2 regions of the Cupriavidus sp. 2KB_3 genome follow, and region 2 is predicted to be linked to the other one. Evidence: predicted binding sites of a transcription regulator. Region 2 holds the regulator's gene; the other holds the start of a gene.
What was found. Region 2 encodes HrcA, which represses chaperone genes, less so after heat shock. Its sites were predicted from a motif close to TTAGCACTCNNNNNNNNNGAGTGCTAA; they were not measured.
Positions count from the first base shown of each region.

Region 1: a site for HrcA is predicted at 3,404-3,430, ahead of groES (co-chaperone GroES). Genes of this name have one in related genera too.

Region 1 covers NZ_JBFRHD010000008.1:85,644-90,776, reverse strand. Annotated here, with positions in the region: gene AB4120_RS10685 (molybdopterin cofactor-binding domain-containing protein) at 1-1,942, shown strand, start outside; gene AB4120_RS10680 (winged helix-turn-helix domain-containing protein) at 2,115-2,399, shown strand; gene AB4120_RS10675 (DUF1653 domain-containing protein) at 2,396-3,271, opposite strand; gene groES (co-chaperone GroES) at 3,524-3,814, shown strand; gene groL (chaperonin GroEL) at 3,852-5,133, shown strand, end outside.
Region 2 covers NZ_JBFRHD010000005.1:44,889-50,021, reverse strand. Annotated here, with positions in the region: gene AB4120_RS06325 (RNA-binding S4 domain-containing protein) at 1-58, opposite strand, end outside; gene hemH (ferrochelatase) at 78-1,193, opposite strand; gene hrcA (heat-inducible transcriptional repressor HrcA) at 1,257-2,306, opposite strand; gene AB4120_RS06310 (NAD kinase) at 2,408-3,340, shown strand; gene recN (DNA repair protein RecN) at 3,369-5,133, shown strand, end outside.

The DNA of each region.
Region 1 (5,133 bases), on a different contig from region 2:
ACTGGACGTGGACTGGAAGAACGTGCGCGCGGTGCTGGCGCCGGCCGGCGATGCGTACAAGGACCCGGCCTTCGGCATCCAGATGACTGGCGGCTCCACGGCGCTGAACCACTCGTTCCAGCAGTACCGCGAACTGGGCGCGCGTGCCCGGGCGATGCTGATCTCGGCGGCGGCGCAGCAGTGGAAGGTGGACCCGGCGAGCTGCAGCACGTCGCTGGGCGTGGTCACGTCCGGCAGCCATCGCGCGACGTATGGCGAGCTGGCCAACGCCGCCATGGGCCTGCCCGTGCCGGCGCAGGTCACGCTCAAGGACCCGGCGCAGTTCCGCATCGTCGGCAAGCCCACGCCGCGCCTGGATTCGGCCGCCAAGCTGCACGGCGACGCCGTGTTCGGCATCGACACCCGGCTCAAGGACATGGTCGTGGCCGTGGTGGCCCGCCCGCCGCGCTTTGGCGGCAAGGTCAAGTCGTTCAACGCCGACCGCGCGCGCAAGATCAAGGGCGTGGTCGATGTGATGCTGGTGCCCGTGGACCGTGGCGGCAGCGGCGTGGCCGTGGTGGCCGACGGCTACTGGCCCGCCAAGACCGCGCGCGAGGCGCTGGAGATCGTCTGGGAAGACAGCGGCTCGACGGTGAGCACCGCCGCGCTGTTCGACCAGTACAGCAAGCTGGCCACGCAGCCGGGCACGGTGGCGAAGCCGCTGGAGGGCATCGACGCCTCGCTCAAGGGCGCGGCGAAGGTGATCGACGCCGAATACCGCCTGCCGTACCTGGCCCACGCGCCGATGGAGCCGCTCAACTGCACCATGCAGGCCGAGGTGGCCGGCAACAAGGCCACGGCGGTAAAGGTGTGGGTGGGCTCGCAGTTCCAGACCATCGACCAGGCCGCCATCGCCCGCACGCTGGGGCTGGCGCCGGAGAAGGTCACGCTGAACACGATGATGGCTGGCGGCGGCTTCGGCCGGCGCGCGGTGCCGACCTCGGACTATCTGGTCGAGGCCGCCAACGTGCTGCGCACGTGGATCGGCAACGGCCACACCGAGCCGCTCAAGGTGATGTGGAGCCGTGAGGACGACATCAAGGGCGGCTACTACCGGCCGCTGCACGTGCACCGCGCGCGTATCGGCGTGGACGCCAAGGGCGGCGTGGTGGGCTGGCAGCACACCATCGTCGGCCAGTCGATCATCGCCGGCACGCCGTTCGAGCCGATGATGGTCAAGAACGGCGTGGACGCGACGATGACCGAAGGCATCGTCGAGAACGACTACGACCTGCCGCTGCAACTGGCCGTGCACCATCCGAAGGTGGACGTGCCGGTGCTCTGGTGGCGCTCGGTGGGCAACACGCACACGGGTTTCGTCAAGGAGACGCTGGCCGACGAGATGGCCACCGCCGCCAAGCAGGACCCCGCGGCGTGGCGCCTGGCCCGGCTGGACCCGCAGAAGCACGCCCGGCACCGCGCCGCGCTGCAACTGGCGGTGGACAAGTCCGGCTACGGCAAGAAGAAGCTGCCGAAGGGGCATGCCTGGGGCGTGGCCGTGCACGAGTCGTTCGGCTCGGTGGTGGCCTATGTGGTGGACGTGTCGGTGGTCAAGGGTGAGCCGCGCGTGCACCGCGTGACCGCCGGCGTGCATGCCAACCGCGTGGTCAATCCGCTCTCGGCCGAGGCGCAGATCCAGGGCGGCTGCGTGTTCGGGCTGTCGATGATCCGACCCGGGTTTGCCATCGAGATCGAGAACGGCGCGGTGAAGAACAGCAACTTCCCCGACTACCCGCCGCCGCGCATGCCGGACGCCCCGCAGGTGGACGTGTTCTTCGTCCCCTCGCAGGACAACCCGACCGGCCTGGGCGAACCGGGCGTACCGGCCATCGCGCCGGCGGTGGCCAACGCGCTGTTCCGCCTCACGGGCAAGCGCCAGCGCCAGTTGCCGTTCGTGGTCTGAGGCGGGGCCCGGCGGGTCCGGGCCGTTCGCATCGTCTGAGTCAGGCCCCGCAGCCAGGTCCATGTCGCCCCGCTTCCCGTGCCACGGGGGGCGGGGCGAATGCCGTCCAGGCTTGCGTTTGCCCCGTTACCGCGCTACAAACCAGTGCATACACGACGACACGGGGTTGGACATGGCCACTCAGGAAAGCGCGCTGACGTTTGCGCTGCTCGCCGTGCCCGCGCGCGCGGCCATCTGCCGCGCCTTGCTCGAGGCGGGCGACGACGGCCTGCCGGCCGACCAGCTCGCCCGGCTTGCCGGGCTCACCCTCCATCGCGCGGCCCATCACTTCGGCGAGATGGTGCAGGCCGAGGTACTTGTCCTCGTGATTCGCGACCGCCGGGTCGGCTATGTGCTCAAGGCGCGCCGCGAGGTGCGCGAGGCGCTGAGCTACCTCGACAGCAGCGGACTCGACTAGGCCTGGGGCAGGGCGGCTGCAATCCGGGCGATGATCCGGGCGATATTGTCGCGCGCGGGTTGCTCGGCATCGGCAAAGGCGGGGGTCAGGAACAGCCGCTCGCGCTGCGCCAGCGTGGTGAGGAATCCCACGCGGCGCGCCATGAAGGCGGCGTGCAGCGCCGCGCCCGCCAGCCCGGTGCGGCGGGCCAGCAGCGCGCGGTTCTCCTCGAACACGGCGGCCGTGTAGGCATCGAACGCCTCGGCGGGGGCCGCCAGCCGGTACAGGTCCAGATCGAGCACCGTGGCCGCGTCGGGCGTGGTCGGCGCGTGCGTGCGGGTGTCCAGGACGATCTGCATGGCCTGGCGCACCACGTCGGCGTCCACATCGCTCGCCATGTTTTCGATCAACGCCGCCGAAGCGGCTTCGTTGTGCTCGCAGCCGGGCACGTACACCGCGTCATGGAACAGCACCGCCAGCGCCTGCGCCGGGCTCAGCGCGATGCCACGGGCGTGCGCGACATCGAACATCTCCAGCACATGGGCGCGGTCGTGGTAGCGGCGGTAGGGCGCTTCATAGAGCGCCAGCGCCTGGAGCACGGCCTGGCGCGGCAGGAAGCCCAGGCAGTCCAGCGCTGCCGGCCAGTCCGGCGCGAAGCGGGGCACTTCGCCCGCCTCGGTCCGCACTGGCTCGGTGAAGACTTCCGCCGTGCGCACCCACAGGATCGAGCGGTCGCGCATCGACTCGTAGACCACCACGGGCGCCAGGTCGGCCTCGAAGCGGCCCAGGCCGGTCACGCGGTAGGCGCCGCCCTTGTAGTGGCGGTAGGGCATGCCCGGCACGAGGTCCGGGTCGTTCGGCATCGGCATCGGCATGGGCATCAGCATCGGCATCGGAAAGGGATTCGCCAAGATATAGACTCCACGGTTGCGGCGGATCATAAGCTATGCTATAGGGTAAACCCTTGCATAGGGAAACCCCGTATTCAGCCCTTGTCTTGAAAACGACAACCCTCGTCCCTATAATTAGCACTCCCCGGGGGTGAGTGCTAACAGAGCCCTCGCGGTACCCGAAAACTCGTTGGCCGTCGCCTTCAGACGGCCATTTGTGAATCAAAACTCACTTTTTTGTACCTAGGAGTCCGTATGAACCTGCGTCCTCTGCACGACCGTGTGATCGTGAAGCGTCTGGACAATGAAACCAAGACCGCATCCGGCATCGTGATTCCCGACAATGCTGCCGAGAAGCCCGATCAAGGCGAAGTCCTCGCCATCGGCCCCGGCAAGAAGGATGACAAGGGCAACAACATTGCCCTCGACGTCAAGGTGGGTGACCGCGTGCTGTTCGGCAAGTATGCCGGCCAGGGCGTGAAGGTGGATGGCCAGGAACTGCTGGTCATGCGCGAAGAAGACATCATGGCCGTGGTCAACAAGTAATCCACGCGTCACTCGTACAGATCAGGAGAAACAGAACATGGCAGCAAAAGACGTAGTGTTTGGCGACGCCGCCCGTGCCAAGATGGTCGAAGGCGTGAACATTCTCGCCAACGCAGTGAAGGTGACCCTGGGCCCGAAGGGTCGCAACGTGGTGCTGGAGCGCAGCTTCGGCGGCCCGACCGTGACCAAGGACGGCGTGTCCGTGGCCAAGGAAATCGAACTGAAGGACAAGCTCCAGAACATGGGCGCGCAGATGGTCAAGGAAGTGGCTTCCAAGACCAGCGACAACGCCGGTGACGGTACCACCACCGCTACCGTGCTGGCCCAGTCGATCGTCCGCGAAGGCATGAAGTTCGTGGCCGCCGGCATGAACCCGATGGACCTGAAGCGCGGCATCGACAAGGCTGTCGGCGCTGCCGTGGAAGAGTTGAAGAAGCTGTCCAAGCCCACCACCACCAGCAAGGAAATCGCCCAGGTTGGCGCGATCTCGGCCAACAGCGACGCCTCGATCGGCGAGCGCATTGCCGAAGCCATGGACAAGGTTGGCAAGGAAGGCGTGATCACCGTGGAAGACGGCAAGTCGCTGGCCGACGAGCTGGAAGTCGTGGAAGGCATGCAGTTCGACCGCGGCTACCTGTCGCCGTACTTCATCAACAACCCGGAAAAGCAGGTTGTTGCCCTGGACAGCCCGTTCGTGCTGCTGTTCGACAAGAAGGTGTCGAACATCCGTGACCTGCTGCCGGTGCTGGAGCAAGTGGCCAAGGCTGGCCGTCCGCTGCTGATCATCGCCGAAGACGTCGAGGGCGAAGCCCTGGCAACGCTGGTGGTGAACAACATCCGTGGCATCCTGAAGACCGCCGCCGTGAAGGCCCCGGGCTTCGGCGACCGCCGCAAGGCCATGCTGGAAGACATCGCCATCCTGACCGGCGGTACCGTGATCGCCGAGGAAATCGGCCTGACGCTGGAAAAGGCCACGCTGCAGGACCTGGGCCAGGCCAAGCGCATCGAGATCGGCAAGGAAAACACCATCATCATCGACGGTGCCGGCGACGGCTCGGCCATCGAAGGCCGTGTGAAGCAGATCCGCGCCCAGATCGAGGAAGCCACCTCGGACTACGACCGTGAAAAGCTGCAAGAGCGCGTGGCCAAGCTGGCCGGCGGTGTTGCCGTGATCAAGGTTGGCGCTGCCACCGAAGTCGAAATGAAGGAAAAGAAGGCACGCGTGGAAGACGCGCTGCACGCCACCCGCGCTGCCGTGGAAGAAGGCATCGTCCCCGGCGGCGGTGTGGCCCTGCTGCGCGCCCGCGCTGCGATCTCGG
Region 2 (5,133 bases):
CGCACCACAGCCATTTGTCGATGCGTTGCCGGGCATCCGCCTCGAAGTCCACGTCCATCGTCTAACTCCTTGATTCCTTACGCCGCAGCGCCCCGGGTCTGCGCCCGCGAGCGCCGCGCTTCCAGCTCGTGCGGATGCGGCTGGCGCAGCGGCCAACCCTGCAGATGCTGCAGTGCGATCTCGGCCAGCCCGGCAATCCAGTAGTCCGCATCATTCAGGCAGGGAATGAATTGGAATTCCTGGCCGCCCGCCACGCGGAATTCGGACTGCCCTTCCATGGCGATTTCCTCGAGCGTCTCGATGCAATCGGCCGGAAAGCCCGGGCAGAACACGTCCACGCGATGCGTGCCGACCTTGCCCAGTTCGGTCAGCGTCGGCGCGGTATAGGGCTGGAGCCATTCGGCCTTGCCAAAACGAGACTGAAACGTCACTTGATACTGGCCCGGCTGCAGACCCAGCGCCTCGCCCAGCATCCGCCCGGTCTTCAGGCATTCGCAGTGGTAGGGGTCGCCCAGATCCAGCAGCCGGCGCGGCAAGCCATGGAAGGACAGGATCAGTTTGTCGCCCCGGGCGAAGTCAGGCATGCCGTGCTGCGCCCAGAAGCCGCTCACCTGCTGCTGCAGGGCGGAAATATAGGCGGGATGATCGTGGAAGTGCTTGACCAGTCGCAATTCCGGCTGATTGCGCCAGCCGGCCAGCACGCGGAAGACCTCGTCGAAGGCGGTGGCCGTGGTCGTGCCCGAAAACTGCGGATAAAGTGGCAATAGCAGCACTTGCTCCATGCCCTGCCGGCGCAGCGCTTCCATGACCGAGGCGATCGACGGATTGCCATAGCGCATGGCGCAGGCCACGGTCACGTCGTGGCCAAGCCGGTGCATGTGCTGTTGGAGCGCATGGGCCTGACGCTCGGTGTACACCAGCAGCGGCGAGCCGGTCATGTGCGCCTCGCGCAGCCAGATCGACTCGTACTTCATGGCCGATGCGCGCGAGCGGAACGGCAGGATCAGCCCGTGCAGGATCGGCAGCCAGGCCAGACGCGGGATCTCGACCACGCGCGGGTCGGACAGGAACGCGCGCAGATACTGCCCCACCGCCTTGGGCGTGGGCGCATCCGGCGTGCCGAGGTTGATAAGCAGGATGGCCGTGCGGGGCGCCTGGCCATGCTGGTAAGCCGGTTCTGCCGAGAACGTCATAGGGTTTCCGGAAATGGCGGGCGCCACGCGCGCGCTGTCACGTGGCATGCCCGCGCGCAGCAATCAGTTCTGGGAGAGCGCGCTCGAGAGCAGCCGCGCGGTGATGTCGACGATCGGAATCACCCGTTCGTAGGCCATCCGCGTCGGGCCGATCACGCCGAGCGTGCCGACGATCTGCCCATCGACACCATAGGGTGCGGTGATGACGGCCATGTCTTCGAGCGGCACGAGCTGGCTTTCGCCCCCGATGAAGATCTGTACGCCCTGCGCGTGGCTCGAGACATCGAGCAACTGCAGCAGGTTGGTCTTGTGTTCGAAGACATCGAACAGCCGGCGCAGCTTGTCCATGCTGGACGACAGGTCTTCCACCTCGAGCAGCTTGCGCTCGCCGGAGATGAACACCTGGTCGTCGTCCTCGGCCATGGCGCTGCTGCCGGCCTCCACGGCGGCCTGCATCAGCGCTGACATGTCGCGGCGGAGATCCTGCAATTCCACCCGCAAATGGCTGCGCACGGCATCGAAACTCATGCCGGCGTAGTGGGAATTGAAGAAATTGGCCGCCTCGATCAGCTGGGCGGGGGTGTACGGCAGTTCGGTCTGGATAATGCGGTTCTGGACGTCGCCCTCGGGGCTGACGATGATCAGCAGGATGCGCTTCTCCGACAGGCGCATGAACTCCACCTGGCGGAACGACTGGCCCCGGCGCGGCGTCATGATCACGCCGGCAAAGCGCGAGAGGTTAGACAGCGTGTGCGCGGCGGCGGTAATCATCCGCTGCGGCCCCAGCTGCTGCCCGCCCAACTGGCCCTGGATCTGGCCGGTCAGCGCGGCCAGTTCGGCCGTCATCTCCACCGTGCCGCCCTCCAGCGGGCGCGCCGTGAGCATCGAATCGACGAACAGCCGGTACCCGCGCGGCGTGGGAATCCGGCCGGCCGACGTGTGCGGGCTGGCGATGAACCCCATTTCCTCGAGGTCGGACATGACATTGCGGATGGTCGCCGGCGAGAGATCGAGACCCGAGTACTTGGACAGGGTGCGCGAGCCCACGGGCTGGCCTTCGGCGATGTAGCGCTCGATCAGGGTCTTGAGAAGCGTTTTCGAACGTTCGTCCATAGTGCCCCGATTTTAAACAACTTTCCCCGGTTCGGGCGGGCTTCGCACCGGCGTGTGCCCGGCTACTGACAATGGTCATGACGGTATGGTCTAATCCCGGCATGTCTGCCCCCCAGAACCCAGCCATCGCCCCCGCCGCCGCGCCCCGCGCCGCGTTCCAGACCGTTGCCCTGGTCGGCCGGTACTCGACCGCCGGCATCGAGGGCCCGCTTGAGGAATTGGCCGCCTGCATCTCCCGCAACGGCCAGGACGTGGTCTTCGAGCGCGAGACCGCACAGGCCACCGGCCTCTCCGGCTACCCGGTATTCTCCGCCGACGAGATCGGGCGCGAGGCCGACGTGGCCGTGGTGCTCGGCGGCGACGGCACGCTGCTGGGCCTGGCCCGCCAGCTGGCCGGGCTCGACGTGCCGCTGATCGGCGTGAACCATGGCCGGCTGGGCTTCATGACCGACATCCCGCTTGAAGACGTGACGCGCGCCCTGCCCGAGATGCTGGCTGGCCGCTACGAAGCCGAGACCCGCATGCTGCTGGAATCCCGCGTGATCCGCGACGACAGCGTGATCTTCTCCGCGCTGGCGTTCAACGACGTGGTGGTCAACCGCTCGGGCATTTCCGGCATGGTCGAGCTGGCCGTCTCGGTGGACGGCTATTTCATGTACAACCAGCGTTCGGACGGCCTGATCGTCTCCACGCCCACCGGTTCCACCGCCTACGCGCTGGCCGCCGGCGGGCCGATTCTGCATCCTACGCTGTCCGGGCTGGTGCTGGTGCCAATTGCCCCGCACGCGCTGTCCAACCGCCCGATCGTGCTGCCGCACGACGCGGAAGTGACGATCGAGGTGGCCACCGCGCGCGACGCGAGTGCCAATTTCGACATGCAGTCTCTGACCTCGCTGCTGCAGGGCGACCGGATCGTCGTGCGCCGCTCCAGCAAGACCGTGACCCTGTTGCATCCGGTGGGCTACAACTACTACGCCACGCTGCGCAAGAAGCTGCACTGGCACGAATACCCGACCGAGGACAACCGGCTCTGAGCCGGCCCCCACTCCCCCCAAGGCCACGATGCTCCGCAGCCTGTCCATCCGCGATTTCGTCATCGTCGATACGCTCGACCTCGACTTCACCACCGGCTTCACCGTCTTCACCGGCGAGACCGGCGCCGGCAAGTCCATCCTGATCGATGCACTGGCCCTGGTGCTCGGCGAACGCGCCGATGCCGGCGTGGTGCGCGAAGGCAGCACCCGTGCGAGCATCAGCGCCACCTTCGGCACGCACGCGGCGCTCGACGCCTGGCTGGCCGAGCGCGAACTGTCCGGCGACGAGACCGGCCTGGACGGCGAAGGCACCGTGCTGCTGCGCCGCACCGTCGATGCGGGCGGCCGAAGCAAGGCGTTCATCAACGGCACGGCGGCCACGCTGACCCAGCTGCGCGAGGTGGGCGACCAGCTGGTGGACATCCACGGCCAGCACGCCCACCAGCTGCTGCTGCGGCCGGACGCCCAGCGCCACCTGTTCGACGCCCACGCGGGCCTGACCGAACAGGCCGGCGCGGTGGCGGAGGCGTGGCGGGCCTGGCGCACCTGCGTGCGCCAGCGCGAGGCCGTGGAGTCGCAATCGCGCGAAATGCAGCTTGAGCGCGAGCGGCTGGAATGGCAGGTGGGCGAACTCGACAAGCTGGCGCCCCAGGCGGGCGAATGGGAAGAGATCCAGGGCGAATACAACCGCCTCTCGCACGCGGCCGGCCTGATCGACGGCAGCCGCGCCGCGCTCGAGGCGCTGTCAGAGGCCGACGGCGCCGTGCTGTCCGTGCTCAACAGCGTGGTGCACCGGATCCAGCAACTGGCCGATGTCGATCCCGCGCTGCGCGACGTGCTCGCCGCGCTGGAACCGGCGCAGGTGCAGGTCGAGGAAGCCGCGCATTCGCTGACGCGCTACGTCGATCGGCTCGAACTCGATCCGGAACGCCTGCAGGCCGTGGAAGCGCGCATGCAGGCGCTGCACACGGCGGCGCGCAAGTACCGCCTGCCGCCGGAGCAGTTGCCGGACGAACTGCTGGCCCGCCGCCAGCAGCTTGACGACCTGCAGGCCGCGCAGGACATCAACAAGGTGCTGGCCCGCGAGGCCGCCGCACGCGCCGCCTACCTGACGCTGGCGCGGCACCTCTCCGCCGCGCGCAAGACCGCCGCCAAGGCGCTGTCCGGCGCCGTCACGGACGCCATGCAGGGCTTGTCGATGGCTGGCGGCACCTTCGTGGTGGCACTGAATCCGCTCGACGAGGCCGAAGGCCAGAGCCACGGGCTGGAGCAGGTGGAATTCCTCGTCGCCGGCCATGCCGGCGTGACGGCCCGCCCGCTGGCCAAGGTGGCGTCCGGCGGCGAACTGGCCCGGATCAGCCTGGCCATCTCGGTTATCACGAGCGAGGCCGCGCCCACGCCGACGCTGATCTTCGACGAGGTGGATACCGGCATCGGCGGCGCCGTGGCCGAAGTGGTGGGCCGGCGCCTGCAGGAACTCGGTCGCGCGCGGCAGGTGCTCTGCGTGACCCACCTGCCGCAGGTGGCAGCGCAGGCCGGCACGCACCTGCTGGTCAGCAAGGAGACGGCCGACGCCACGAAGGCCCGGGCCGCCGTCACGCGGTCCAGAATCCGCGTGCTCGACGCCGAGGGCCGCGTCAACGAGACCGCGCGCATGCTGGGCGGGGCCACGGTCACCGCCACGACGACGCAACACGCGCAGGAGATGCTGGCGCAGGGGGCGCGCGCCGCCGAGCTGGCCGCGAGCCAGGCTGCAAATCAGGCCACCACCGCGCCGCGCGAAGGGGGCTCGC